Regions from separate parts of the Cupriavidus sp. FW305-46 genome, predicted to be linked through region 2. Evidence: predicted binding sites of a transcription regulator. Region 2 holds the regulator's gene; the other holds the start of a gene.
What was found. The regulator NrdR, encoded in region 2, represses ribonucleotide reductase genes. The targets are predictions, from matches to a motif close to CACNANATNTNGTG.
Positions count from the first base shown of each region.

Region 1: a site for NrdR is predicted at 2,660-2,673, ahead of AC3WON_RS04815 (ribonucleoside-diphosphate reductase subunit alpha). Genes of this name have one in related genera too.

Region 1 covers NZ_JBYSZI010000006.1:124,407-139,002, forward strand. The annotation lists gene AC3WON_RS04815 (ribonucleoside-diphosphate reductase subunit alpha) at 1-2,436, opposite strand, end outside; gene ampD (1,6-anhydro-N-acetylmuramyl-L-alanine amidase AmpD) at 2,930-3,547, opposite strand; gene AC3WON_RS04825 (sigma-54-dependent transcriptional regulator) at 3,544-5,154, opposite strand; gene AC3WON_RS04830 (sensor histidine kinase) at 5,180-7,285, opposite strand; gene AC3WON_RS04835 (PP0621 family protein) at 7,282-7,584, opposite strand; gene AC3WON_RS04840 (cytochrome C assembly family protein) at 7,591-8,529, opposite strand; gene ffh (signal recognition particle protein) at 8,671-10,065, shown strand; gene AC3WON_RS04850 (hypoxanthine-guanine phosphoribosyltransferase) at 10,121-10,663, shown strand; gene AC3WON_RS04855 (LysE family translocator) at 10,753-11,376, opposite strand; gene AC3WON_RS04860 (hypothetical protein) at 11,402-11,908, opposite strand; gene AC3WON_RS04865 (GbsR/MarR family transcriptional regulator) at 12,028-12,540, shown strand; gene AC3WON_RS04870 (LysE family translocator) at 12,544-13,206, opposite strand; gene AC3WON_RS04875 (AraC family transcriptional regulator) at 13,289-14,119, opposite strand; gene AC3WON_RS04880 (2OG-Fe(II) oxygenase) at 14,116-14,596, opposite strand, start outside.
Region 2 covers NZ_JBYSZI010000009.1:1,357-15,952, reverse strand. The annotation lists gene AC3WON_RS06340 (GspH/FimT family pseudopilin) at 1-235, opposite strand, end outside; gene AC3WON_RS06335 (type IV pilin protein) at 243-701, opposite strand; gene AC3WON_RS06330 (pilus assembly protein) at 698-2,221, opposite strand; gene AC3WON_RS06325 (pilus assembly protein) at 2,545-3,150, opposite strand; gene AC3WON_RS06320 (PilW family protein) at 3,144-4,061, opposite strand; gene AC3WON_RS06315 (type IV pilus modification PilV family protein) at 4,058-4,450, opposite strand; gene AC3WON_RS06310 (GspH/FimT family pseudopilin) at 4,579-5,112, opposite strand; gene AC3WON_RS06305 (type IV pilin protein) at 5,112-5,567, opposite strand; gene AC3WON_RS06300 (pilus assembly protein) at 5,564-9,406, opposite strand; gene AC3WON_RS06295 (pilus assembly PilX family protein) at 9,442-10,050, opposite strand; gene AC3WON_RS06290 (PilW family protein) at 10,047-11,081, opposite strand; gene pilV (type IV pilus modification protein PilV) at 11,083-11,712, opposite strand; gene nrdR (transcriptional regulator NrdR) at 11,846-12,313, opposite strand; gene glyA (serine hydroxymethyltransferase) at 12,470-13,717, opposite strand; ZMP/ZTP riboswitch at 13,845-13,990, opposite strand; gene ybgC (tol-pal system-associated acyl-CoA thioesterase) at 14,146-14,550, shown strand; gene tolQ (protein TolQ) at 14,547-14,596, shown strand, end outside.

The sequences.
Region 1 (14,596 bases), on a different contig from region 2:
GTCATTGACCACGGTGAACTCGCCCGACAGGTTCGACTTGACGTACAGGTTCTGGAACGTCGGCTCGATGCAAGCGGACACGCCGATGATGTTCGAGATCGTGGCAGTCGGCGCGATGGCGATGCAGTTCGAGTTGCGCATGCCGTGCTGCTTGATGCGGGCGCGCAGGCTGTCCCAGTCCATGCTGCTCGACAGGTCCACGTCCAGGTAGCCGCCGCGCTCTTCGGCCAGCAGCTTGAGCGAGTCCTGCGGCAGGATGCCGCGGTCCCACAGCGAGCCGGTGTAGGTCTCGTAGCGGCCACGCTCTTCGGCCAGCTCGGTGGAGGCCTGGTAGGCGTAGTAGCACACGGCTTCCATCGAGGTGTCGGCGAACTTCACCGCGGCGTCGCTGGCGTACGGCGTGCGCAGCACGTGCAGGCAGTCCTGGAAGCCCATGATGCCCATGCCGACCGGACGGTGGCGCAGGTTGGAGTTGCGGGCCTTCTCGACAGCGTAGTAGTTGATGTCGATGACGTTGTCGAGCATCCGCATGGCGGTGCGGATGGTCTTCTGCAGCTTGGCGTGGTCGAGCACGTACGAGCCATCGGCCTGCTTGGCCAGGTGGGCGACCAGGTTGACCGAGCCCAGGTTGCAGACGGCGATTTCGCTGTCATTGGTGTTCAGCGTGATTTCCGTGCACAGGTTGGAGCTGTGGACGACGCCGACGTGCTGCTGCGGGCTGCGGATGTTGCACGGATCCTTGAAGGTGATCCACGGGTGGCCGGTTTCGAACAACATGCCCAGCATCTTGCGCCAGAGCTGCATGGCCGGGATCTTCTTGAACAGCTTCAGTTCGCCGCTTGCAGCCTTGGCTTCGTAGCCGAGGTAGGCCTGCTCGAACGCCTTGCCGACCTTGTCGTGCAGGTCCGGGCAGGTGGACGGCGAGAACAGCGTCCATTCGCCGTTTTCCATCACGCGCTTCATGAACAGGTCCGGAATCCAGTTGGCCGTGTTCATGTCGTGGGTGCGGCGGCGGTCGTCGCCGGTGTTCTTGCGCAGCTCCAGGAATTCTTCGATGTCCAGGTGCCACGTTTCCAGGTAGGCGCAGACGGCGCCCTTGCGCTTGCCGCCCTGGTTCACGGCCACGGCGGTGTCGTTCACCACCTTCAGGAACGGCACCACGCCCTGCGACTTGCCGTTGGTGCCCTTGATGTGCGAGCCCAGTGCGCGCACGTTGGTCCAGTCATTGCCCAGGCCGCCGGCGAACTTGGACAGCAGCGCGTTTTCCTTCAGCGCTTCGTAGATGCCTTCCAGGTCGTCCGAGACGGTGGTCAGGTAGCACGACGACAGCTGCGAGCGCTGGGTGCCCGAGTTGAACAGGGTCGGCGTGGACGACATGAAGTCGAACGACGACAGCAGCTGGTAGAACTCGATGGCGCGCGCTTCGCGGTCGGTTTCGTTGAGGGCCAGGCCCATGGCGACGCGCATGAAGAAGGCCTGCGGCATTTCGATGCGGGTTTCATCGATGTGCAGGAAGTAGCGGTCATACAGGGTCTGCAGGCCCAGGTAGTTGAACTGGAAGTCACGGCCGGCGTCCAGCGCGGCGCCCAGGCGGGCCAGGTCGAAGGTGGCCAGCTTTTCGTCCAGCAGCTCGGCCTTGATGCCGCGCGCGATGAATTTCGGGAAGTACTCGGCGTAACGCGTGGTCATCTCGGCCTGCGTCACTTCGGCACCCAGGATTTCCTTGCGGATGGTGTGCAGCAGGATACGGGCGGTGACCTGGCTGTAGTCCGGGTCCTTTTCGATCAGGGTACGCGCGGCCAGGATGGCGGAGTCGTACACCTGCGTCATCGGCACGCCTTCGTACAGGTTCTTGAGCGTTTCCTTGAGGATCGGCTCGGCGCTGACGGCCTTGCCCAGGCCGGCGCAGGCGTTGTCGAGCAGTTCGTGCAGGGCGACGATGTCCAGCGGCTTGGTCACGCCGGCGTCGCTCACGTTGACGCTGATGCCGCCTTCCTGCACGCGGGCCACGGCCTCGGCGCTGGCGCTGGCACGCTCGGCCTTGCGCTTTTCGCGGTACAGCACGTAGGCGCGGGCCACTTCATGCTCGCCCGAGCGCATCAGGGACAGCTCAACCTGATCCTGCACGTCTTCGATATGGATGGCGCCACCGCTCGGGCGGCTGCGCACCAGTGCGCGCACGACGTTGTCGGTCAGTTGCTCGACGATCTCGCGCACGCGCGCGGAGGCAGCGCCCTGCCCGCCGTTCACGGCGAGGAAGGCCTTGGTCATGGCGACCGCGATCTTGGACGGCTCGAAAGCCACCACGGCGCCGTTGCGACGAATGATCTTGTGATCCGGGTAATTCGTGGTAGCGGCGGTGGGGGTCTGCTGCGCGGTCGGTGCGATACCGGCGGCGGCGCCACCCGTGGTGATTTCGTTCTGGGCCGTTTGCATGAGAACTCCTGTTTTTACCCTGGAAATAAGAGACAAAAGAGTCCCTGGCGAAATGCGGCGAAAAGAACGTCCCTCCCGGCGTGAAGTCGGGGCGGACAGACTGCCTTTACGTGAACATTTCGCCAGGGACTCTTGTGATTCGCTGGCCTTAGCGGGCGGTTTCGAGACGATGCACGAACTTCGTGATCCCTGACTCGCCCTTGGGCCGGCTCCCCGGTTTGACTACTAGATATAGTGTGTGACGCGTAAAACTGGGCTAAGTATAGTGAAACGAATCCGAATGACCAGTCTTGACAAGCGCTTTTTCGGGGGCGGTTGCGCCGATGCGGCAGCGCCACATGCCCGCAAGCCTAGTACTCGCAAGGGTTTTCGTCAGACCGTTCGCAACTGCACATTTCACAAAAATTTTTTTGATTGTTGCGACGTTGCGATAGCCCCACCCGGAGGTGGGGCATGTGCGCCGGAACGGGGCGCACGGGGATGGGGAATGAGGTTAAGGATTCGTCACCTGGCCAGCCGCGCCCGGGCACTGGTAGGGCAACATGCCCGGCGCCACGCCCGCCTGCCTGGCAAAGCGCGCCCAGTCGAAATGCGGGCCGGGATCGGTCTTGCGCCCCGGGGCGATGTCGCTGTGGCCGGCAATCGCGCGCACCGGGTAGGCGGCCAGCAGCGCGGGCACCAGCGCGGCCACGGTGTCGTACTGGGCCAGGGTGAACGGCAGGTCGTCGCAGCCCTCGATCTCGATGCCGATGGAAAAATCATTGCAGCGGGCACGGCCGAAGAAGTCTGACTGCCCGGCGTGCCAGGCCCGCTGCGTGCATGGGACAAACTGCACCAGCTCCCCCTCGCGGGTGACCAGGAAGTGCGCGGACACCTGCACCTGGTGGATGGTGGCAAAGAACGGGTGCTTGTTGGGATCGAGCCGGTTCTGGAAGAAGGCCTCGATGTCGCCGCTGCCGAACTGGCCAGGCGGCAGGCTGATGTTGTGCAGCACCACCAGGTCCACCGGCATGCCGGCCGGGCGCGCGTCGAAGTTGGGCGACGGCACGCGGCGCGCGGCGGGGACCCAGCCGTCGGCATCGGGCAGGTAGCGGTGCGCGGGCTTGGTCATGGCGTGCCCTCGCCTTCCACGGTGCTACGGTCGGCGGCGTCCATGGCTTCGCGGATGCCCAGTTGCTGGATGCGGTAGCGCAGCTGGCGCAGGTTCAGGCCCAGCAGCGGCGCGGCCGCGGTGCGGTTGAAGTTGGTCTGCGCCAGCGCCTGCAGGATCAGCTCGCGCTCCACGGCTTCCAGCCTGGCTTGCAGGTCGATCGGGAAGACGATGCCGCGGCAGGCGCGTTCGGCGGGATCGCCGGCGGGCTCGGGCTCGGGCGCGCTGGCCGGGGGCGGCTCTGCCGGGGCCGGCGCGGGCGCGGCGGCCGGCGGCACTGGCGCCCACATGCCTGCGGCGCCCCAGGGGGCGGAATAGTTGGTGGGCGCCATCGCCGGCGCCGGGGCATGCATCAGCCCGGCGCGCTCGGCGCCGGCGTCCAGCGGGCCCAGGTCGGCCAGCTCGATCTCTTCGCTCTCGGCAAAGGCGTAGGCGCGCTCCAGCAGGTTCTCCAGCTCGCGCACATTGCCGGGGAAGGGATAGGCCACCAGCCGTTGCAGCGCCGCCGGCGACAGCCGCCTGGGGCGCGGGTCGCCGTAGCGCACCGCCAGGTGGTCCAGGATGGCGTGCGCCAGCACCGGGATGTCTTCGCCGCGCTCGCGCAGCGTGGGCATGCGCAGCGCCAGCACGTTCAGGCGGTAGTACAAGTCCTGCCGGAACTGGCCGGCCGCCACCATCGCCGCCAGGTCCTTGTGGCTGGCGCACATCACGCGCACGTCGACGGCGTCTTCGCGGCTGGCGCCGATCTTGCGCACGCGGCGCTCCTGCAGCGCGCGCAGCAGCTTGACCTGCATCGGCAGCGGCAGGTCGGCCACCTCGTCGAGCAGCAGCGTGCCGCCGTTGGCGGACTGGAAGAAGCCGCCACGCTCCCCGTCGGCACCGGTGAAGGCGCCTTTGACATGGCCGAAGAACTCGGACTCCATCAGGTTCTCGGGGATGGCGCCGCAGTTGACGGCGATAAACGGATGCGCGGCGCGCCCGCTGGTGGCGTGGATGGCGCGCGCGGCGCGCTCCTTGCCGCTGCCGGATTCGCCGCTGATCACCACCGGCGCCATGCTGCGCGCCAGCCGCGACAGCGAGCGGCGCACCTCCTGCATGGCGGCGGAATGGCCAGGAAGCAGGGCGGCGGCGCGGTCTGCGGCCTGCTCGGCCGCGGCGGCTTCGGCATCGGTGCTGTCGCGCTGCTGGCGGCCCAGCGCGTTCAGCACCAGGCTGCGCAGCTGCTCCAGCGAGACCGGCTTGGCGATGTAGTCGAAGGCGCCGGCCTTGAGTGCTTCCACAGCGTTGTCGGCGCTGCCGTAGGCGGTGATGACCGCCACCGGGATGCGCTCCGGCGCGGCCGACAGCTGGCGCACGATCTCGATGCCCAGGCCGTCGCCCAGGCGCATGTCGGTCAACACCAGGCTGTAGCGGCCCTGCGCCAGCTTCTCGCGCGCCTCGGCGAGCGACCCGGCCAGCACCACGTCATGGCCCATGCGGCGGATCGAGATGTCCAGCAGCTCGCGCAGGTCGGCCTCGTCGTCGATGACCAGGATGGGATCGGGCGCTCGGGACATTCGGGGTGGCATGGGGTGGTGGCTGGGTTGGGACAGGTCAGGCGGCGGCCGCATCGGCGCTTTCAATACGCAGCGTCAGCACGAACGCCTTGGCCGGCAGTGTATCGCGCGCGGCGGCGGCCAGCATGCCGGTGCGCTCGAGTAGCGCCGGCAAGGCGATGGCGCCGTAGCGCACCTGGGCGTCATTGGCGCCGCACAGCTCGCGCGCCATGAACAGGCCCAGCCCGGTGCCCTGGGCGTTGCTGGTGAAGAACGGTTCGAACAGGCTGCGCTGGTGCTCGCGCGCGACTTCGGCGCCGTCGTTCCAGACGATCAGCTCGGCATGGTGCTGGTCCAGCGCATGCGCCAGCAGCCGGATCGAGCCCGGCAGCCGGCTGCAGTAGCGCCAGGCGTTGTCCAGCAGGTTGCCCAGCACCTGCTGCAGCTGCGAGGCGTCGAACACCACCGGCTGGGCCACGTCCACGGTCAGCCGGATGGCATTGGCGTTGATGTCGGCCCGGCCCGCCGGGCGGGTCTCGCCGGCGCGCGGGCGGCGCGAGCGCATTTCGGCGCGCCAGCGCTCGACGATCTCGGGCAGCGCCTGCGCCAGGTGCACGGTGCTGCGGCCGGTGCGCGGGCGGCGCGACATCTGCAGCACGTCTGACACCACCTGGTCCAGCCGGCGCACGTTGTCGTTGATGATGCGCAGCAGGCGCGCGTCGATATCGACATCGGCGCCGCCATGGTCCTGGCCGGCGGGGTCGCGCCGGCCGGAATCGCCCAGCAGCTCGCTGGCCTGGCTGATTGCCGCCAGCGGGTTGCGGATCTGGTGAGCGATGCTGGCCACCAGCCGGCCCATGGCGGCCAGCTTTTCCTGCTGCACCTGCTCGGCGATGCGTTCCCAGCTTTCGATATGGACCAGCACGGTGTCGCGCATCTCGTTTCGCAACAGGGCCTCATCCTCCTGCGACCAGGCCATGGCCTCGTTCTGGGCGATGGCCAGGCGCAGGCGGCCGGCGGCTTCGGGCGACAGTTCGCTCCAGGCGGCAGTATCCAGCGTGGCCGGCACGGTGCGGCCATGCGCCATGGTCGAGCGCAATCCTGCCAGCCCCGGCAGCACAAAGCGCAGCCGCAGCCGGGTGTGCTGCATGGTGCCGTCGGCCAGCGCGGTGCCGGACGCCATCGGCAGCAGCTGCAGGATGCGCGGCACGTCGTCCTTGCTGTGCAGCCAGTCGCGCAGCATCTCCATCAGCGGCTGCAGGCGCGGGATGCGGCGCAGGTCGAACAGCACTGCTTCTCCGCCCTGACCTGCCGCACCACCCAGCCGGCGCGAGTAGATGCGCTCATGCGGCTGCACGCCCAGCAGCACCACCGCCGCGGGGTTGGCGGCCACCACCGCGCCGTTGGCGCGCACCAGCATCACGCCGTCCTGCATGTCGTTGACCATCAGCCGGTTGACCAGCTGCTGCAGGCGCAGCTCCTGCTCGCGCGCCAGCGCCAGCCGCTCCTGCGCGATCTGGCGGTTGGCCAGCATATACATCAGCAGCGCCGCGATCATGAACACCAGGCCGAACAGGCCCGAGCCCAGCAGCCCGGCATCGGCCTGGCGCAGCAGGATGGTGTGCATGAAGGGCCCGCTCATCACCACCAGCGCGGAGATCGACGCGGCAAACAGCGCGAACAGCAGGCTGGTCAGTGCACCGGCTTCCAGCGCCGGCAGCAGGAAGATCATGGCCAGGCCCTCGGCCTGCCCGCCCCGCCCCAGCACGCTGAAGACCAGCGCCAGCAGGGCCAGGTCGGCCAGCACCTGCACCCGCACGCGCAGGTGGAAGTGCCGGCGCCACAGCGTGCCGGCCAGCATCGCCACGGCAATGCCAAGATAGGGCACGGCGATGGTCATGGCCGCCGCGTGCTCGATGCCGCCCAGGCCCCCGAGGTCGAACGGCACGGGCGGGATCGCATTTGTGATGGCGGAGACGGATGCCGGCTCGCCGCGCCGCATCAGCGCAAAGCCGACCAGCAGCACGCCCACGGCCACGCGGGTCCAGCAGAAATAGCGCAGCAGGCGCCAGTGGAAGTCAGGCGGTTCGGGCTGGCGCCACAGCTGGGCCAGGCCGCGCCAGGCATTCAGCCGCTGCCAGCCCGACGACGCCGGCTCCGTCATGGGCGGGGGCCGCTGCTGCTGTCGCTGCCTTCGGCCCGGCTTTCGTCCGGCAGGTGGCTGCGGCGGCAGTAATGCAGGCCGCGCCAGGCAATGGCCTCGCCCTGCGGCAGGTGCACGCCGCACTGGGCGCACTGGACCATCGGTTCGGCGGTGGCGTCGGCCGGGCCGGCGGCGGCAGTGCGCTCGCTGGCCTCGCGGGCCTGGCGTGCGCGGTGTTCAGCCAGCCGGGCCTCGGCGCGGGCGCGCAGCCACCAGATGACGCCCAGCACCACGGCCAGCAGGATCAGGATACGTGCCATGGGGAATCAGAGGCGATGCAGGACGACTTCAATCACGAAACGGCTGCCGACATAGGCCAGCAGCAGGATGCCGAACGAGGCGATGACCCAGCGCAGCGCCACCTTGCCGCGCCAGCCGCGGAAGATGCGCCCGGCCAGGATGCCGCCGAACATGGCCCACGAGATCAGCGCGAACACCGTCTTGTGGTCCAGCCGGAAGGCGCGGCCGAACAGGTCTTCAGAGAACAGCAGGCCCGAGCCGATGGTCAGCGTCAGCAGCACAAAGCCGGCGCCGATCAGCCGGAACAGCAGCTTCTCCAGCGTCAGCAGCGGCGGCAGCAGGTCAAGCCAGCGGCCCAGCCATTCGCTGGGTTGCTGCTCCGGCGGCCGCGCCGGAGCGTGCCGGAAGCCATGCAGGCGCCGTTCGGCCAGCAGCATCAGGAAGGCATGGAACGCCGCCAGCGTGAACAACCCGTAGGCCACGTTGGCGATGATGAAATGCAGCTTGAACAGCGGCCGCGCCGCGTAGCCCAGGATCTGCGAGCCGGGGAAGGCCAGCGGCATCAGGCTGGCCACCAGCGCCACCGGGATCACGATCAGGCCCAGGCCCGCCAGCGAGAAGAAGAAGCTTTCTATCCAGTAGATGCCCACGCCCAGCCACAGCATGGCCGACAGCGCAAAGGCAAAGCCGAACATCATGCGCTCGGCCGGGAAGATGGTTTCATGCAGCAGCATGCCGTGGCTGGCCAGCGCCGCCAGCATCAGCACGTGCCACCAGGCCGGGCGCCCTTCGCCGTGCGCGCCGCCCGCCGGGGGGATGGGGCCGCCGCCGGCCACCAGCACGGCCGAGCTCGCCCCCCCTGCCGGGCCGGCAGCGGTGGCAACGCGTGGGTGGCGCGTGGCCCAGCCGTGAAAGGCCAGGCCGCAATAGAGAAGTGCCGTCAGGGCATACAGTACAATGACCATTTACGCAGTTTACCTTAGTGCCCACGGACGGTGGCGGCCCGCTTGAACCGGTGTAACCGGTGTTCCAGGTCCGCCCCGTGTGCAAGACTGCCTCCGATTTCAGCCCCGAGCCCTGCTCCGACTTCTCCCCCGATTCCTGCCATGCTGGACAATCTCACTCAACGCCTGGCGCGTGTGGTCAAGACCATGCGCGGCGAGGCGCGCCTGACCGAGGCCAACACCGCCGAGATGCTGCGCGAAGTGCGCCTTGCCATGCTAGAAGCCGACGTGGCGCTGCCGGTCGTGCGCGAATTCGTTGCCCGCGTGAAGGAAAAGGCCATGGGCGAGGAGGTTGTCAGCAGCCTCACCCCGGGCCAGGCCCTGGTCGGCGTGGTCCAGCGCGAGCTGACCGCCGTGATCGGCGGCGCCGACGCGGCCAGCGGCAACAACAAGGAAGCCGAGCTGAACCTGGCCGTGCAGCCGCCCGCCATCATCCTGATGGCCGGCCTGCAGGGCGCCGGCAAGACCACCACCGTGGGCAAGCTGGCCAAGTGGCTCAAGGAAAACAAAAAGAAGAAGGTGCTGACGGTCTCGTGCGACGTCTACCGCCCCGCCGCTATCGCCCAGCTGAAGACGGTTTCCGAGCAAGTCGGCGCTGACTTCTTCCCGTCGCAGCCGGACCAGAAGCCGGCGGACATCGCCCGCGCGGCGGTGGACTGGGCGCGCAAGCACTACCACGACGTGCTGATCGTCGACACGGCCGGGCGGCTCGGTATCGACGAGCTGATGATGCAGGAAATCGCCGCCCTGCACGCCGAGCTGAAGCCCGCCGAAACCCTGTTCGTGGTCGATGCCATGCTGGGCCAGGACGCCGTCAACACCGCCAAGGCCTTCAACGACACCCTGCCGCTGACCGGCGTGGTGCTGACCAAGCTGGACGGCGACGCGCGCGGCGGCGCGGCGCTGTCGGTGCGCCATATCACCGGCCGCCCGATCAAGTTCGTCGGCGTCGGCGAGAAGCTGGACGGCCTGGAGCCCTTCTACCCCGACCGCATGGCCCAGCGCATCCTGGGCATGGGCGACATCCTCGCGCTGGTCGAGGAAGCCCAGCGCGGCGTGGACATGGAAGCGGCCGAGAAGCTGGCCAAGAAGATCAAGAAGACCGGTGACTTCGACCTGGAAGACTTCAAGGCCCAGATCGGCCAGATGAAGAAGATGGGCGGCCTGGGCAGCCTGGTCGACAAGCTGCCGGCGCAGTTCGCCCAGCAGGCGCAGGGCGCCAACATGGACCAGGCCGAGAAGCAGGTGGCCCGCATGGAAGGCATCATCAACAGCATGACGCCGACCGAGCGCGCCAAGCCCGAGTTGATCAAGGCCAGCCGCAAGCGCCGCATTGCCGCGGGCGCCGGCGTGCCGGTGCAGGAAGTGAACCGCCTGCTCAACCAGTTCGACCAGATGCAGTCCATGATGAAAAAGCTCAAGGGCGGCGGCATGATGAAGATGATGCGCCAGATGGGCGCGATGAAGGGCGGCATGAAGGGCCTCTTCAACCGCTAGAATCCGTCCGTCGCACCCCGACTTGCCTCCCCCGCAAAAGAACAGGAAAGACATCATGATGAGCGCCGTACAGGCCCGCGAGCTGTGGGCCAACTCCGAAGAAATCGTCTCCGCCGCGGAAGTCCAGGAGTCGCTGGACCGCATGGCCACGGAAATCACCGCCAAGATGGGCGATGCCTTCCCGCTGGTGCTGTCGGTGATGGGCGGCGCGGTGGTCTTCACCGGCATGCTGCTGCCCAAGCTGGCCTTCCCGCTGGAGTTCGACTACATCCACCTCTCGCGCTACAACAACAAGACCGTGGGCGGCGAGATGCAGTGGCGCGTGGCCCCGCGCGAGTCGGTCAAGGACCGCGTGGTGCTGGTGCTGGACGACATCCTGGATGAAGGCGAGACCATGGCCGCGATCCGCGAGCGCATCATGGACATGGGCGCCAAGGAATTCCATGCCGCGGTGCTGTGCGAGAAGACGCTGACCAAGATCAAGCCCATGCATCCGGACTTCTGCGGCTTTGCCGTGCCGGACCGCTATGTGTTTGGGTGCGGCATGGATGCGAAGGGCTACTGGCGTAACTTGGGCTCGATCCGCGCGCTGGTGTGATTTAGGTCGCCTCTCGGTTTGCTCCCTCTCCCGCAAGCGGGAGAGGGAGCACACAATCGGTTCATGGGGGAGGGGAGCAAGCCCATTGGTCAGGCCTGGTGCGGCGCCAGGATCGGCCACAACGAGGCCAGCAGCAGCAAGGCCATGCCGATATTGAACGCGCGCAGCACCCGCGGACGTGCCAGCCAGCGCCGCAGCGCCGAGCCGCACAGTGCCCACATCGCCACGCTGGGCAGGTTCACCACCCCGAAGATCCCCGCCAGCAGCAGCACGTTGAGCCACAGGTTGCCGTGCAGCACGTAGGTACTGCACGCGCCCACCGCCATCACCCACGCCTTGGGATTGACCCACTGGAACGCCGCCGCGGCCCAGAAGCCCATCGGCCGCGCCACCTGCTGGTCCTGCACGCCGCCGGCGGTGGCCAGCTTCCACGCCAGCCATATCAGGTAGACCGTCGCCACCACGCGCAGCACCTGCCAGGTCCACGGGAAGGCGTGAAACATTGATCCCAGGCCCAGCCCGACCAGCCCCACCATCAGCGCAAAGCCAATGCTGACACCGAGCAGGTGCGGCACCGTGCGCACGAAGCCGAAGTTCACGCCCGAGGCGAGCAGCATTGTGTTGTTGGGACCAGGGGTGATCGACGACACCAGCGCAAAGCCGGCAAAGGCGGCGAAGACACCGGTTCCGGCGGCGAGTTGGGATACTTCCATGACTGACTCCAGGGCATTCGGGGAATCAGTCTACGGTCAGCCAACGGTACAGTACCGGTACACTTTGATGAAAATACGCCGATACAGGGATCCGCCGGCCGCCGGTCAGCTTGCTTCGGGCTGATGGACTTGCGCACCAGTGAAACGCGCAGCTTTCACTGCCAGCGGCTGCTGCGGATCGTTTGCCTTGATCGCGCTCTGCGTCAGCGTCGCGGCCAGGCCGGGCGCGGCCTGCAATGCTTCCAGGTAGCGGAAGGCCGACGCCATGTCGCGCGCCTCCAGCTCGATGCTGGCCGCGCGTTTCGGCGGCCTGGATATCCACCGTGGTCAGGGCCATGTCTGATGTCAGCGCGGCACCGATCGCATCGGCCAGCACCACGTAGTCGGTGCCGTGCACGCGCACCGGCAGCACCCCGCGCGCCAGCGCATCGGGCAGCGGCAGCGCGTCGAAATGCCAGTTGCCTTCCAGCTGCTGCGGCGCCAGCGGCGTCAGTCGGGCGGACCGCAGGTGCCCAAGGAGGCGGATGCGCAAGCCTGGATGCCGGCGCAGTAGCAACCCGGGCCGGCGCGGCGGGCGCAAACCCGCCGCGCATTGTCCTGCCAAACACATGGCCGCCGATGCGGCGGCGAAGCGACCCCCACCCCTACACCATGCATCTGTCACCGCTAGCCCAACTTCTGATTGCGCACCTTGGCGACCTGGGCAGCCAGTGCGGCCTGTCCCGCACCGCCAGCCGGATCCTGAGCCTGCTCTATATCGCCTCGCGGCCGCTGAATGCCGACGAGATCGCGCAGGCGCTGAGCCGCTCGCGCTCCAATATCAGCGTGGGGTTAAGGGAACTGGACTCCTGGAACCTGACCCGCCCTTCCCAGGCCGATGTCCCGCGCGACCGGCGCGAATACCTGCGCGTTCCCGCCGATGTCTGGGTCAGCTTCCGCACCCTGGCCGCCGAGCGCAAGCGCCGCGAGATCGACCCGGCACTGCGCGCCCTGCGCGCGCTGCGGCAGGAAGCCGCTGAGGACGCCCCCCACCTGCTGGCGCGCATCGATGCGCTGCTGGAGTTGCTGACGCTGCTCGGCGGCTGGATGCACGGCATGCAGCGGCTGGACGATGAGGCCCTGCGGCGCGTATTGCGTCACGGCGCCGCGCCGGAGCCGCCGTGACGCTCAGCGGGCAGCGTGCCAGGCCACGGCCAGCGCCAGCAGCCACAGCACGGCGCCGGTCAGCAGCTCCACCCACCGCACCGAGCGTCCGAAGCGCGCCGCCACCGCCGGATGCCCGATGCCATGCGCCACCAGCAGGTCCCAGCCCAGCACCACGGCAAACATCCATGCGCCGTAGGCGAGCTGCACCGCGGGCGGGGTGCGGCTGGCGGCCAGCACCGAGAACAGGCTGGCATAGAACAGCCCGTTCTTGGGATTCAGGGCAGCGGAAAGGAACCCGCTGGCCAGCTGGGCGAGCCACGGCGCGGGCGCGGCGCGCGCGGCCCCGTCCGCCGCGGGAATGGCCACGTCGCCACTGGCGCGCAGCAGCCGCCAGCCCAGCCATGCAAGGTAGGCGCAGCCCGCCCACTGCAACGCCGCGAACAGCAGCGGATAGTCGCGCATCGCGGCAAACCCGGCCAGCGCCAGGCCGATAAAGACACCATTGCCGAGCGCGATGCCCAGGCATACGCCGCTGGCACGCCGTGGCCCGTGCACCAGCGCGCTGCGCACCACCAGGAAAAAGTCCGGCCCCGGGCTGAGCAGCGCCAGCGCATGCGCGCCGGCCACCATGGCGAACTGCTGCCAGGGCAGCGCGCGCGTGCCGAGATCGAAAGACATGTCCATGCGACCCTCCGTGAAGAGCCAGCAGTGTCGTGCGCGGGGATGCGAGCGGTCTTGAAGAAAGTTGCTGTGGCGGCAGGCCAGGTCAGGCAGCGCGCTGGTAGCCGCGCGGCGTCATGGCCACGCGCTGCTTGAAGGCGCGCTGGAAGTGGCTCTGGTCGGCAAAGCCCAGCATCAGCGCCACCTCGGCCAGCGCCGCGCCCTGCCGCAGCAGGCGGCGCCCGTGCTGGATGCGAAGGTCGAGCTGGTAGGCGTGCGGCGTCATGCCGGTCTCGGCGCGGAAGGCACGGATCAGGTGATAGCGGCTCAGGCCGCAGGTGTGCGCCAGTTCGGCCAGCGGCAGCCGTTCGGCGTGGCGTGCGCGCAGCAGCTCGCACAGTTGCGACACCCGTGCGGAGACGGCGGCGGGCGCCGGCATTGTCTGCGTGGCCGCGCCGGTATCGATGGCGGCATGCAGGTCGCCGATGAAGGCAACCAGCGCGGCCTCCTTCTCGACCCTGTCCGCAGCCGAGAACAGCGCGCGGTTCAGCCCGCAGACCAGCCCGTAGACCGGAGGCGACTCCGTCACGCACGCCGGCAGCGCGGTCCGTGCCGCGCCGTCCTCATCCAGCACGGAGGCGACCCACGCCGGATCGAAATGCAGCATCTGGTAGCTCCAGCGCCCGTCCGGCACGGGATTGCAGGCATGCACCTGGCCCGCCGGGATCACCACCACCGCGCCGGGCCCGATCAGCGCCGCTTCGTCGCCGCAGGCAAAGCGGCTGGTGCCGCTGTCGACGGCGCCGACCGACAAGGTGGGATGGGTATGCGGCAGGTAGCTGGCGCTGCTGTGGCTGGCGCGCCGGCTTTCGGCGAACGCCAGCGCGGGATCGGCCCACCAGCGGGTGGCCGCAGGCGCGGCCATGGGGTGGCTCACCCCTCGCTGCGGTACGGGCGTTCGCGCAGCCATTTGGTGGCGATCCACTTTTCGCCGGATGCCACCGGCAGGCCGGCGTGCAGCGTGCGTTCATCCAGCGTGCCGTCGGGCAGCAGGTAGCTGAAGTACACCGCGTTGCCCTTGACCGGCGCCACCTCCAGCCCCACGCGCGGGAACGCGGTGGCGCCGCCCGCCTCGGGCGTGTTCAGGTAGATCACCAGGGTGGCGATGCGCTGTCCGCCGACGGACAGCTGGCGCGCCTCGCCCGGGCGCTGCGGGTTGAAGTAGTCGAAGTGCGGCTGGTATTCGCCGCCGGGCTTGTAGTTGAGGATCTGCAGCCCTTCGCCGTGCTCGGCGGGCACGCCGGTGACGGCGGCGATGCGTGCCTCGATGCGCGCGATCAGGGCGTGCTCGGCCACCTGGAACATCGCGCCCATGCTGGTGCGGGCGTCGATCAGGTTCTCGTCGCCAGTGTCC
Region 2 (14,596 bases):
TGGCCTCGCCCGGCAGCGGCTGCAGCGTCACCTCGAGGCGGCGCGCCAGTGCGGTGGCCCGCGCCAGCGCCAGCGATGCCGCCAGCCGGTCGGCCGCCAGTGTGACCTGCTGCCGGGCGAGCAGGCCGCTGAACACCGGATAGGATGCCGCCGCCAGCAGTGCCAGGATGGCCAGGCCGGCGAGCAGTTCGGCCAGGGTCAGGCCATGGTTGCGGCGGGGTGCGTGGCTGTTCATCGCGCCTTCAGCAATGGGACGGAAGCGGCCGTGGCACGGCTTCACCTTCGGGCAGCGTCAGCCACTGTCCGGTGCTGCGCAGGATCAGCACGCCGCACTCCGGATCGGGCCGCTGCGGCACGGCACGCAATTCAACACAGGTATCCAGGCCGGCCTGGGGGCATGCCGCAGCTGTCACGACATGACGCACGGTCCCGGTGTCCGGTACGGGAAGTGGCCATTCCCCGGCGGCCACTCCGGCACCGGGTTCGGCGGCAAACGTCATGGCGCCGACGGCATGGCGTTCCAGTTGCAGCATTCCCTCGGTCAGCGCGGTACGCGCCTGCGCCCGCCATCCCCGCATCAGGTGGCCGTGCCAAGCGGGCACGGCGACGGCCGCGAGGATGGCGAGGACGGCCAGCGCAACCGCAAGCTCGACCAGGCTGAACCCGGCCCGGGGCCGGGAGGCAGGCGCCGCGGCAGTCATGGCAAATCCTCCCGTGCCGGTCCGACGAGCTCGCGCCAGCGCAGGCGCCCGGTGCGCCGGCTGGCCATGGTTTGCGACACCCGCGTGACCGAGTTGCCATCGACAGCCCACAGCGACAGCTCATAAGCCTGGTGCGCGGTGCGGCCCGGCTGCACCGGTGCGGCGGGCAATTCGGCAGCGGTCACGAACACGCTGGCGCCTGGAGGCAGCAACTGGCCGGTGGCCACGTGCAGGCGTTCGCCGGTTCCGCTCTGGCTGACCGATTCCCCGGTTGCCGCCAGCACCAGGTAGCTGCGTTGCGCGCCATCGGGCGTGCGCGTCACGAACAGCAGATGGCCGGGGAAGACCGGCTGGACCTCCACCACCTGTTCGCCGGCATGGGGCAGGGTCAGATGCCAGCCGGCATCACCGGCGCCGGCAGGCTGCGCGCGCAGGATGTGCCCGCCATCTGCGGCCTGCGCCGCGACTTCCACCAACGGGCCCGCCGTGGCGGCGCGCGTGGACGACAGGTCGGGCACCGCTGCAAGTTCGTTGCCCGCGCCATAGACCACGACCGGCGCAGTCGGCGATCCGAGCAGCACGGGCGCTTCGGGCATGAGCGGTTGCGCCGACGCCTGCATCCGGTGGAGGCATGACACCGCGGGCGCACCGCCCGGCTGGGGCGCCTCCGTGAGGGGGAAGCGCCATAGCTGGCCGGCATCGTCCGTCGCATAGGCAGCGCGTGCCGTGCCTGTCATGTCAGACAGCACGCTGGCCGCCACCAGGTTGCCGCTTGCCGGCCGGCCCAGGCAGTCGTGCTCCGGCAATGGCAAGGTGCGGACGGCGTACTGCCCGGCCCATGCCGCGCCGGCAGGCTTGTCCAATGGCAGCAGCGCAAGGCCGGAGCGGGCTGCCTCCGACTTGTCATGGGTCGAGGCAGCCAGCGTCACGACTGCGTACCAGCGCAATCCGTCCTGGCCGGGAATGCCGGCGGCACGCACCGGGCCGCGCGCTGATAGTGGCAATGTGTCCGCGGCGGCGATCTCCCACAGCAATGCAAAGGGCATCGGACCGTCGGGATCCGAGATGTCTAGCGCGAATGCCGCAGCGGGGTTGCCGGTCCTGGCGCTGCCAGGGATGCCGCACAGCAAGACCGTGCGCCACTCGCCATGGATCGTCACATCCTGCGCTTCGGGGCGAGGGCAGGGCGCGGGCGCCAGCGGCGCGTCGTTCGCCGGCGTGGCGGCGGCATGGGGCAACAGCACGCCGGGCAGATAGGCGGCGCGCTCCTCGCCGGTCACGGCGTCGAACCCGTGCAGCAGGCCGTCGTTGGTGCCCAGCCAGACGACATGCGGGCGCAGGCTGTAGCGCGTGCGAAAGCCGGCGTGCCCGGGTTTGCCAGGCGCCCAGGCCGGAGGCGCCACCACCCGCACGCGCGCGCCTGCGGCATTGCCGAGTCGCGTGTCGCGCTGGCGCAGGGCCGCCTCGGTGCGGTCGCCGCGCAGCCATTCGAGGTGAGCGCGGTCAAGGCGGCCAAGCATGTCGGCGCTATCCGTATTCCGGAAGGCGGCATCGATGGCATCCCATTGCAGCGCGATGACGCGCTGCGGCGGCGCTGACGACGTGAATATGCGACGCGATCCGACAGGCCGATGGTCGAGGCTTGCGCCGGCCTCCCATAGATAAGGCGACAGCACTGGCGCCGGTCCTTGCCAGCCGACAGCGAACAAGCGCCCGGTCCATGGATATGCGCCCGCCGCGGTCCGGTAAGCCAGGGGCAGCCGGCCTGTTTCGGATCCGGTGGCGGCGGACGCTGGTGCAATGGCGATGGCCAGGCAGGCGAGGGCAAAGGCAACGAGGCGATTCACGGCTGGATCACGCTCTGTACCACGGCACGTGTCGCACGGCTGCGGCCGAAGCCGATGGCCGTGATCCGGATCCGTGGTGCCGGTGTGGTAGCGGAAGGGACATCCGGAGCGCTGTAGCCGGACGGTGGCTCTTCCAGAATCTCGGCGACATACCGCGGCAGTTCGCGCGTGCCGGCGGCACCCGCGGGCAGCACCGGCAGCGTCGCACCGGTGAAGCGGCCGAATGGCACGCCGACGGTGTCCGCGCTGGTGTCGGCCAGCAGCCAGGGCTGCCACACGGGCGGGCCGGTCACCGCTGGCCGGCACACGCCAGCCTGTTGGCCGCTGCCGCAGTGTCCCGGTGCCGGCCAGATGCCAAGCCGGCCCATCATGTCTTGCGATATGGCGGCCGCAAGCAGGTCCGACTCGGCATCAAGCAACGTGACCTCGGCGGCCCGGAATGCGATTTCGCGTTCGAGCTGCATGACGGCAAGTTGCCGCGCGGACAGCAGCATGTGCAGCGTGCCGGCAGCGGTCAGCACTATCAGCAGCAGCATCGTGGCGCAGAGCAGCAGCGTGACGGCGCCTGCATTGTGGCGACGTGGAAGGCGGCGGGCTAGCACAGCGTCTCCTGGCAGCGTGGCGCATTGCGCAGCCGCACCGTGGTGGCGAAGACGCGGCGGGCGGTGCTGGCCTGCGACGGCGGCACCGGCGCCAGATCGCCGGCGGCGGTGCCGGGTGCTGGCAACGGGTCGTCGCCTTTGCCCGGGCTTGCCGCCGCCGCCGAACCCGGGCGTTCGCCGCGCACGGCAATGGCAATCTGCACGGCCACCACGCGATGCCAGGCGGATTCATCCAGCGAGTGGATCGCGGATGCCGTCTCGAAGCGGTCGGCCCGGCCGTCGCGGTCCGTATCCAGGCCGTAGCGCACTTGCAGTGATTCAACGCCGCGGACCAGCGCGCCGGAGGTCCAGCCAGTGCCGTCGATCACGCCACCGCGGCGTGCCGGGTAGCGGCACAGCAGCTGCGGCACGCCATCGCTGCCCGCCGCGACATAGATCAGGTTGGCTGCGACGTAGCCACTGCGCGCGTCAGCACTGGCCACGCGCGCGGCGACGGCGTAGCCGCTGCAGTCGGTCATGGTTTCATCGGGCTGCGACGGCGCCGCCGGCAGGCCGCTGCCGCTGAAGCGGGCCAGCAGCGCATCGCTGCGGCCGACGCCGGCCCTGCCGCAGGACGGCACCGCACCGATGGCAGGCTGGCCGCAGTCGTCGGCGCCGCTGACGGCCGGTAGCGCAGGGTAGGAGGTGGCGGAAAGGGGCTCGCCCGGCCAGCCGGACTGGCGCAGCAGCGCGGCGATGATCGTCAGGGCGCGCTGGCCGCGTTCTTCGAGCAGGATGCGGTCGGTGGCGGTGAGGTAGGCGGTACGAGTGGCATGGAATGCCGCAACGGCTGCCGCGGTGACGATCAGGCCGAGTATCATTCCGACCAGCAGCTCGACCAGCGAGAATGCCCTGGATGCGTCCCGCCTCATGGCTGCCTCCACAAGGCGATCGCGGGTATGCCGGCCTGCCCGCCAAGCCATCCTGCCATGATCAGTGGCGAATCTTCCGGGCACGGAAACGCCGGGTTGTTCCCGCACCGGCTCGACCAGAGGTCTGGTCGCCCGCTTTGCAGTGCCGGCTGCGCTGTATCCAGCTCTGCTATCTCCACGGCAAGGCGGGCGGACCGGGCCAGCGCGTCGAGTTCGCGCAGCTGGGCCAGCGCCTTCGGCGCCAGCCCCATCATTGGCATCAGCCCGGCACCAAGGACGATCAGCGCGCACAGCGTTTCATGCAGCGCGAATCCCGCGGGGCGGCCGGCGCAGCGCGGTCTGCGGCGCGGGCGGGCAGGTTGATGTGCTGGCTTGCGAAGATCCGGCATGGGCGGTCACCGAGACTGGCAGGGACCGTCAGACTAGCTGTCGCGAGCAGGCGAATACGTGCCTAAGCGTGGAGGATTTGCAGAATGTTGTTTCGGTCTTCCTGGGAACAGCTACCAGGCAGCCTCGCTTACTGGCACACCGTGGCTTGTGTCGGCACGGGCGCGCATACGCGGACCCTGCCCAACTGGCTGATATCGATGAGTTTCTGGTTGCCGGTGCCCAGTCCCATCAGCACCTGGGCAGACTGCATCGCATCTGCCAGCGTGCGGGTATAGCCTACGGGCGAGTAGGAGAGGACCCCCGACTGCGGCGTGCTGGAGAATGCTACGGTCAATCCCTGGGCGGAGGGTACATGCTGAACCAGCACGGTTTGGCCCGTGCAGTCCGCGCTTCGATTTGGGTTCAGGCAGACAGTCCAGCCGTTGCGCCAGTCATTACTGACCGGCGCCACGGTAACCCAGCTATTGCGCGATAGCGCATTGGCCCGTGCCAGGGAAAGCGAGGAAGCCAGCGCGTCTGCTTCAGTGGCAAGCGTGTTGCGCTGAATGAAGGAGGTGTAGGCGGGTGCCGCCATGCCGGCGAGGATGACCAGCACGACCAGCGTGACCAGCAGTTCGATCAGCGTGAACCCGGTCTGGGGTCGGGGGGCTTGGGCGCGCATCACCAGCACTCCTGGGGCAGGTTCGCGAAGGCGGCGACATTGTTGATCAGCACGCCGCGCTCGCCGGTGCTGCGCAGCAGCAGCGTGCCGCACCGGTTGTCGGCGATGGCGGGCGTGGCGCTGACCTGCACGCATTCGTTGAATGCCAGGCCTGCGCACGCGCCGGATGCGATCGTGTAGTTGCCGCTTTCCGAGGCTTGCGGGAAGCCGCGCCAGGCGCGCGTGCTGTCGGCGGGGTCGACATAGGAGTTGGCCTGTGCATACCGACGCTCCAGTGCCTGCATGGCCGTCATCAATGCGGCCTTGGCTTCGGTGCGGCGCCCGCGGGCAACATGTTCGGCGTAGCTGGGATAGGCAATGCCGGCGAGGATGCCAAGGATGGCGATGGCAATCAGCATCTCCATCAGCGTGAAGCCGCTGGCGTGGCGACGCCGGTCACGGTGGCAGAGCGTCATTTTGCGGCTCCGAAATTACGAATCTCGCGCCAGCCAAGGCGCCCGGTGGCGGGGTGCCCCCCGTCGGTGGCTGTGTTGCCGGACACAAGCGGCCTGCTGGACAACGACGCGCCTCCGCTGCGGCCGCCACCCGATGCACCGAACGAAAACACGTCGATGAACTTCAGCGTGGTGATCTGGCCGACTGCATTGCGCTGTGGATCCACCGTGGTCTTGGTCTGGATCAGCACCGGCGCTCCCAGGATGCCGAAGGTGGAGAGATCGCCGGTCGATGTCCCCGTGGCGGGCATGCCGGTCAGCGCATTGATCTGGTAGCGGCCGCTGTTGCTGGAGGCACCGCAAAGGTCATCGCCGGTCATTAGCGAGTTGAACCAGATCTTTCCGTAGGCTGGCACGAGCGCGGTGACCTGGCGTTCTCCGTTGCCCGGGAAATCAAAGTACCACCCCGCTTTCTGCCCAGTCTTTGAGCCGAGGCTATAGCTGCGTGACGAATATTCGTAAGCGCCCTTGCTGTTGCGGGTCAGGGTGACCGGGTTCAGCATGCTGCGGTCTGCGATCGACTGGGAGCCCCCCGCATCGTAGATGCCGTACATGGCGTTCCGGGTCAGCGTGCCGGTGGTGATGGTGTCGGCAGGCTCCAGGTACTTCCCGGTGCCGAACACCACCATGTAGCCGCCGGGCGCGTAGACCCACTTGGGCTGGACCGTGATCGGCTGCGGTTTTCCGCTGGCATCGCGAGCCTGGAACAGCGGCCGGCCGTAGTTGCCGCCGCCGTAGTAGGGCAGGGCCCCGGCAGCGTTCCAGGTGGATGGGCCGCCATTGAGGATGAACTTCCAGAGGCGGCCCTGGAGGTCGCCGGCGTAGGCGGCGACGGTCTGTCCGTCGGTAAGCCGCACCAGCGCCGGCGAGCTCAGCCCGTTGGCAATGCCTGCGGTGGCGTCCGCCGCCATCGAGATCTTCCAGTAATTGACGCCCAGTTGCCACGGCGTCCCGGCCGGCTTGTCCAGTGCCACGATGAACAGCACCGAAGGCGCGGCCGGATTGCTCGCGCCATCCGCATCGTTGGCATTCAGGCCGTTGCCCGTCATGGCAAACCACTTGTACACAGGCTTGTTGTCGGAGTCCTTGCCGGCAAACAGCTTGACGATCTGGGGCGGCGACATGACGTTGCCCATGTCGGCATCATCCTTGTCCGTGAACTCCCACAAGACATTGCCGCTTCCGACGCTGGCGGGATCGCTGACATTCAGCGCAAAGAGGCCTTGCGCGCCGCCACCCATGCCAGAAACCAGCACGGTCTGCCAGGCGTTGCCGACCCGGGCTTCCGCCACGGCAGGCGTGGCGTCCACGTACGGACGATGGATATAGCTCGGCGAGGTCAGCTGGGCCAGGCTGGCGAACACCGCGTTTGGCACGTAGGCAAACAGTTCAGAGCCATTGGCGGCATTGAATGCGTGGAGCATGCCATCGTTGGCGCCGATATAAACGGCGGCGGTACGCTGGCTGTGGGCCTTGTAGAAGGCGGTGTAGTCGCGTTCGGCGATGGTGCTGGACGGGGCCGCCATGTAGACGGGGCCCGAGTTGACGATGTCGCCCAGCAGTGAGTCGCGCAAGCGCATGGTCCCCGTGCTGCCGGTGGATTGCTCCTGGCTGCGTTCGCCGCGCAAATAGCTGAGCCGGCCCTGGGCCACGGTGTCAGTCTCTGTCGGCGCGAGCTTCAGTGCGGCCTTCTGCGCGGCGTTGAGGGATTTCCACTCGAAGGTGGCGCCCGCACCCGCGCCGGTTCCCGCATTGTCGGCCGTGCCCGACGGGACCCAGGTCAGCAGATTGCGGGCAGCGGTGCGGGCAGTCAGCACCTTGCCGGCCTCCCAGGTTTCGGTATTGGAGATCTGAACGCCGGTATTGGGATCATTGATCACCGCCAGTGCCGACAGGCGCCCGTTCCATCGCTGGTCGAATCCGGGAGTGAACAAGAGGGTGTCGCTCGCCACCTGGGAAGAGGTCAGTGCCACGCCAGACAATGTGCCGGCCGCGTTGACGATTTGCGCGAAGACCCTCTTGATGGAAGCGATCATGGCGGCCGGCTGCCCGGCCAGGAACCAATTGGCGGGGACGTTGGATCCGCCCGACGATTCCCATTCGGCATTGCTGGTGACGGTGGCGCCGCTGGCCCCCTTGGTGCGGAACGGATTGCCATCACCGTTCTGGTCGTCAAAGCCGCCGTACTTTGCCGCCAGGTACATCTGGCTGCGGCGCTGTTCGTCGCCGACGCTGCCGTTCCCGTTCTCATTGACGTCGATGCTGAACGTGGTGACGCGCAATTCCGGCATATCCGGGCGGAAGCCGTAGGTATGCGCCCAATACGCGACGCCGGCCATATAGTAGGTGCCGTGCCCGCCGGAGCCGGTGTCGGCGCCAGCCAGGTTGGCGAGCGAGCTGTCGGGGCGGCTGTTGCCGGATGTTCCCGAACTCTCGAGATCGGCCACCGCCTGCGTCCAGGTCGTGACATCGAAGCTGTACTTGCTGTATTTCGATATCGCGTCAGCTGGCCGGGCCGAATCGTTGGCAGAGACCGGCTTGCCACCGGAGAGGTAGGTCGTCCTGATGTTGCCTGGGATGTATCGGTCCCAGTGCGTATTGATATCGGCAATGGCAAGGACGTAGTTCTTCTGGCAGCTGGCAAGGATGGGGTCTGTCCATTGCGTGTAGACCGGGAATCCATCCTTGTAGGCGCTGGCATTGTCGATGGCTTCGGGCGTTGGTTGCCGGCCTTGCAGGTAGCGGATGCTCTCGTAGTAGAGTTCGCCGACCGGATCCAATGACTTGTAGGCGCCGGAACGCCCGAACTGATTCAGGTAATTGATGACGCCGCTGATATTCTCTGACGCGCTCTCGGGGTTCTGGATGAATACGCCGTCGTCATCCCATTCCCGGCGCAGGTTGCTGGCTTGGTTGAAATTGCTGTCGACGGTGTTCGGCCCCACATACTTCAGGGGCGCCCGCAGGACACCGCCATAACGGGTATTGGCGCTGTCGTTCAGGTAGCCAAACGCGCCAAAGCGGACCTTGTCGGCATTGCGCTGCATTTCGCCAACCGGCTTGTACCCGGTGCGATACAGCTTGCAGAGATCGGTGCGGGACCTGGCTTCGCTTGCGTCGCAGACTTGCACCCGTACCAGGTAGGTGCCCTGGTTCCTGTACTTGCCGGGGCTCGAGCAGCTGGCGCCGGATTCGGTGCTGTCCCCAAAGAACACCTTGTTGCCACATGAGGTGATGTACAAGGTCCTGCTGCTGAAAGGCGTGACCGAGGACGCCTTGTCGTAGGTCTTGCGGGGGAAGTAGGAGTTGCTGTTGAAAAAACTCTCCTGCAGCACAGCACGTTGCAGGATGGTCTGCGTGGCGGTGTCAACGACGCGGTCGCCCCCGGTCAGCGCGTAGCGCAGCATATCGATGGCCGAGGCCGTGGCCCAGTTCATGAAGTTGCCGCTGAACTGGCCCGCGCATGTGTGATCGGCCGTGTTGGCGTCGCCGGCAATGACAAAATAGCCATTGCTGGCGCTTCCGCTGTAGGTGTAGCACTTGAGCGGATTGAAGTAGCCAATGTATTCGGTGGTCGGCGAATACGAGCCGGAGCGATAGGCTGCCCCAACCGTGGGGAACTCCACCGAGAGCGTCAGCAGCAGGTTGGGATGGATATTCTGGTTGCGGCCGTACAGCGGCGCCTGCGCGATCTTGACGGTCGCGAGGCTGCTCTGTTCCGTTGCGGCAAGCAGCGGGCCCGCGGGCAGGCTGAGAAGCGCAGCCATTGCCGCGAAAATGAATTTCCGGATGCGGCTCATTTGCCGTGCTCCGCGACAGGCATGGACGTTGCCATTCATTCCCCCTTCCGGTAGTACGACTGCAACATGACCCGGGTCGCCGGGTTAGCGCCAAAGCCGACGGCCGTGACGCGGAAGATGTATGCGCCCTCGCTCGCGCCTGGCGACATGTCGCTGATCGGCTCGATGATGTAGCGCGGCAAGGCCGCAGGCAGCAGCCCGCCTGTCGCGGTCGGGAACCTGCGGCCGGTGAAGGTGCCGTAGGCGGTGGTGCGTGCGTTGGCGCCCGTCTGGCTGAAGTCAACGGCAAGCCAGTTCGGCGTGCCGTCGAGCACCGGGTCGCACAATCCCTGGAAGGGTGAGGCGCCGGTCACGCCCGTATTGCAGCCCGCCACGAACGGCAGCACATTCATCGTGGTGCCGGAGAAGATGGCCGACCGGCTGGTTGGGGCGGAAACACCCTGGATGTCGATTTCTGCATCCAGCAAGGCTGCCTCGGCCGCTTGCTGAGCCAGGTCCCGGTCGCGCTGGTTCGATGCCATGCGCTTGCTGCCAATGGCCAGCCGGGCACCGGCGATGGCGATGACGCTGATGATCAGCAGCATCACCAGGGCGGTGATCAGCGCGATGCCACGTGGGCTGGGGTGCGCGGTGCGGACGTTCATGTCGGCGAGCAGGTGGTGCAGGTGGCCATGTTCCGGAGCTGTACGGTGACGGTGTACAGGCGCCGCATCCGCTGCAGTTGCGTGGCCGGCGTGAAGGACGTGTCGTTGCCCGGTGAGCCCGGGAACAAGCGCCCGAACAGGCGAAAGGTTGGTGGATCCCGAGGCGATGCGCTGGCGGTATCGCCCATCAGCACCATGGCCATCTTTATGGCGACGACGTTCTGCCAGGTGGTGGGCAGGGCCAGCACCTCGGTGGCCGACAGGAAGCGGTCCGGGGTCTGGTCGAAATTCGTATCCACGCCGTAGAGCACCTGGAAGACTTCGACGCCTGAGATCAGCGAAACAGCCTGATATGCCGTGCCGGCCGTGAGGATTTCCTTGTTGGCGGCGTCCCGTGGACGATAGCCACACATCAGCTGAGGCATGCCGCTGGCATCGTTGCTGACATAGAAGACCGCCATGCCGCGCGCGAGGTCTGCGTCTTCCCAGGCCTGCGGCTCGGCGACGCCATTGCCGGAGCAGTCGATCATGCTGTTGTCCGGAACGGTGCGGTCCTGCTGTGTGCCGGAGCCGAAGAAGCGGACCTGCAGCACGTCGCTCTTGTTCACGGCGCCCGCCTGGGCTGGACACGCGAGGTTTTGCGCCGGATTGCCGAGGTCTTGCGTGGGGGCGCCGCAGCTGTCGAGCCCACTGATGGTCGGCGACAGGCTCGTGGTGGTGAGCATGACGCCTCCAGGGCTGGGCGCCGGTGGCCCGCTGGCGCCGGGCGAGGCCGCGGCGCTGTTGCCCGCATAGTTGCTCCAGGCGGCCTGGCGCACGATCCGCACCACGGTATCCACCGCAAAGCGGCCTTTCTCATCCAGCGCAGTGGTGTCGTCGATGCTGTTGTAGTTGGCTCGCCCGGTCAGGTAGAGCGCCGCGGCAGCCATGATCAGGAGCAGGCTCAGCGTCATCGCCACCATCAGCTCCACCAGCGACAGCCCCAGTTGACGATGCCGACCGGCGTTGGGATACGTCCTGGCGTTGCGCATGTCAGTTCACCGTACCCTGCGTGGCCACGATGACCACCTGGGGGCGCGTGCCCATATCGGACATGTCGACCCGTGCCGCGACTGTTTTGGCTGCAAGCCGGGAGATCCAGCCGATCTTGATGACTATCGGGGCGTCGTCCGCGCGGCCAGTGGCCGAGGGCGTGCATCCCCATGAGAAGCCGGTGGCCTGGTCGTAGGCGACCATGTCCCGGCAAATCACGGCGCGTCCGCCAGGCAGGCCTGTGCTGACACGTTCCCAGAACTCGGCGACATCGAAATCCGCCAGTTGCTGTGCGCACCCGGCCGCCGTGCCCGGGCAGGCGACAGCGTACGGGCTGTTTGCCGCCGTGAGCGCAGGCGGCTGCCCGCTGGCCGTGTCGATGAAGTAGCGGTTCGGGGTGATGGCTTCCGCCGCCGCGCCGGTTTGCGAGACGGCCGGATTGGCACGCATGCGCTCGGCCATCTCGGTGGCCAGCTGCATGGCAGTGGTGTCGTAGGAAGCTTGTTGCGTGAAGCGGGATGAATTCAGCAGCAGGCTGGCGACGCCGAGCACGCCAACCGCCAGAACGACAATTGCCACCAATGCTTCGAGCATGGCAAAGCCGGCTGCCCCGCGGCAGCGTTGACCCATTCTGACCCCCGTCAAAAGACGTCCGACTTCGTTAACTTCTTTTTTTTGGTCTGCAATCCCGGGCCCTTTTAATATGCGACAGCGGGCCTTGCGGAAATGCAACGGGGATTAAACAACGATTTTGTTACTTTTGCTACCCCTTCCGAGGGGTGGACGCCGCAAACTCATCCAGCACGTCGCGGAATTCCGACACGTCCTCAAAGCTCCGGTACACCGAAGCAAAGCGGATATACGCGATCTTGTCGAGCTTGCGCAATTCGCGCATCACCAGTTCGCCGACCTGGCTGCTTGGGATTTCTTTCTCTCCCAGTGCCAGCAGCTTTTCTTCGATGCGGGTGATGGCTTCGTCGATGGCTTCGGCCGAGACCGGGCGCTTGCGCAGCGCCAGGCGCATGGAGTCCTTCAGCTTGGCGCGGGTGTAGTCCACGCGCGAGCCGTTTTTCTTGACGATGGCGGGGAAGAACAGCTCGATCCGCTCATAGGTGGTGAAGCGGCGGTCGCAGGCTTCGCAGCGGCGGCGCCGGCGCACGGCATCGCCGTCTTCCGACATGCGCGTGTCGAGTACCTGGGTATTGGAATGACCGCAAAAGGGGCATTTCATGCCGGACCACCTTCAGTTGAACCCCGTCGCCTTGTCCGTGTTGTCGTTCTGCGGAGGCGGGGCGGGTTGGCGAGGCCCGCAGGCCGGTGCCCGAGGACGCCGGCTTGCGGAGCTGCCGGCCGCTCATGCGAAATCCGCATGGGCGGCCTCGATGCATCAGCCGTAGACCGGGAAACGCTTGGTCAGGGCTGCCGCCTGCTCGCGCACGCTGGCGATATTGGCGGCGTCGTGCGGGTTGTCCAGCACGTCGGCGATCAGGTTGCCGACGATGCGGGCTTCTTCTTCCTTAAAGCCGCGCGTGGTCATGGCCGGCGAGCCCAGGCGGATGCCCGAGGTCACGAACGGCTTTTCCGGATCGTTGGGGATGGCGTTCTTGTTGACGGTGATATGCGCCTCGCCCAGGATGCGCTCGGCTTCCTTGCCGGTGATGTTCTTGGCGCGCAGGTCGACCAGCATCACGTGGCTTTCGGTGCGGCCCGAGACGATGCGCAGGCCGCGCGCGATCAGGGTCTCGGCCAGCACGGCGGCGTTCTTCACCACTTGCTGCTGGTATTCCTTGAACTCGGGCGTCAGCGCTTCCTTGAAGGCGACGGCTTTGCCGGCGATCACGTGCATCAGCGGGCCGCCCTGGATGCCGGGGAAGATGGCCGAGTTGATGGCCTTCTCGTGCTCGGCCTTCATCAGGATCACGCCGCCGCGCGGGCCGCGCAGGCTCTTGTGCGTGGTGGTGGTGACGAAGTCGGCGTGCGGCACCGGGTTCGGGTAGACGCCCGCGGCGATCAGGCCGGCGTAGTGGGCCATGTCGACCATGAAGTAAGCGCCGATCGACTTGGCAACCTTGCTGATGCGCTCGAAGTCGATGCGCAGCGCGAAGGCCGAGGCGCCGGCGATGATCAGCTTGGGCTTCTTCTCCTGGGCCAGCTTTTCCAGCGCGTCGTAGTCGATGTCTTCCTGGGCGTTCAGGCCGTAGCTGACCACGTTGAACCACTTGCCGCTCATGTTCAGGGCCATGCCGTGGGTCAGGTGGCCGCCTTCGGCCAGGCTCATGCCCATGATGGTGTCGCCCGGCTTGAGCACGGCGAAGTACACGCCCTGGTTGGCCTGCGAGCCCGAGTTGGGCTGCACGTTGGCGGCTTCGGCGCCGAACAGCTGCTTGACGCGGTCAATGGCCAGCTGCTCGACGACGTCGACGTACTCGCAACCGCCGTAGTAGCGCTTGCCGGGGTAGCCCTCGGCGTACTTGTTGGTCAGCTGCGAACCCTGGGCGGCCATCACGGCCGGCGAGGTGTAGTTCTCGGAGGCGATCAGCTCGATGTGGTCTTCCTGGCGCTGGTTCTCCTGCTGGATGGCGGCAAAGACCTCGGGGTCGATCTGGTCGATCGTAAAACGGCTGCGTTCGAACATGGCGAAACTCGTCTGAAAAATAGGGAATCCGATTCACGCATCGGGGATAGGGCGCGCGGGGAAGGCTAGCGGCGACCAGCACCGGCGGCTCGTTGTAACCGTCGGTGCAGGGCGCACCCTGCTTCCCATTCGCTGCCCAGGCGAGCGGCAGGCGCAAGCAACTTCACGCCTAGGCGTGCTGAACGTTACGCGAACGCGCAATGAACGTCACGCCAGAGAACTTGCGCTTCCTCGTGGTAGTGCCCACTGACTTCGCCAGTCGCGCAAGATGGAATGGTTGCGCGCAGTGTAGCGCGAGGCGGGCGCCCGCCGCAAGCCGTCGGCCCCGCCAGGCAAGCACTGGCAAGGGCTGGCCAGCAACTTGCTGTTGCAAAGTCGTCATGCGGGTTTACACGAAACCGCTATCGCTCTCCGTTACAATCGCGGCCATGACAAACTTTGTCTGGACCCTGCGGGTGTACTGGGAAGACACCGACGCGGGCGGCGTAGTGTTCTACGCCAACTACCTGAAGTTCTTCGAGCGCGCCCGCACCGAGTGGCTGCGTGCGCTCGGCATCGAGCAGCAATCGCTCGCCGACGAGGCGGGCGTGGTCTTTATCGTCCGCAGCACGGCGGTGGACTACAATGCGCCCGCCCGGCTGGATGACCAGCTCGAAATCCGCACGCGCATCGACCGGGTCGGCCCGGCGTCGGTCCAGTTCACCCAGGAAGCCTGGCGTGGCGAGCTGATGCTGGCCTCTGGCGCGATCCGTGTTGGGTGTGTCGATCGAAGCACTTTCCGTCCCGCCCCGATTCCCGACCCCGTTCTAGCTACCATCAAGTCCGCACGATGAATCCCGTGACCGTCACGCAAGACATGTCGATCGTAACGCTGGTGCT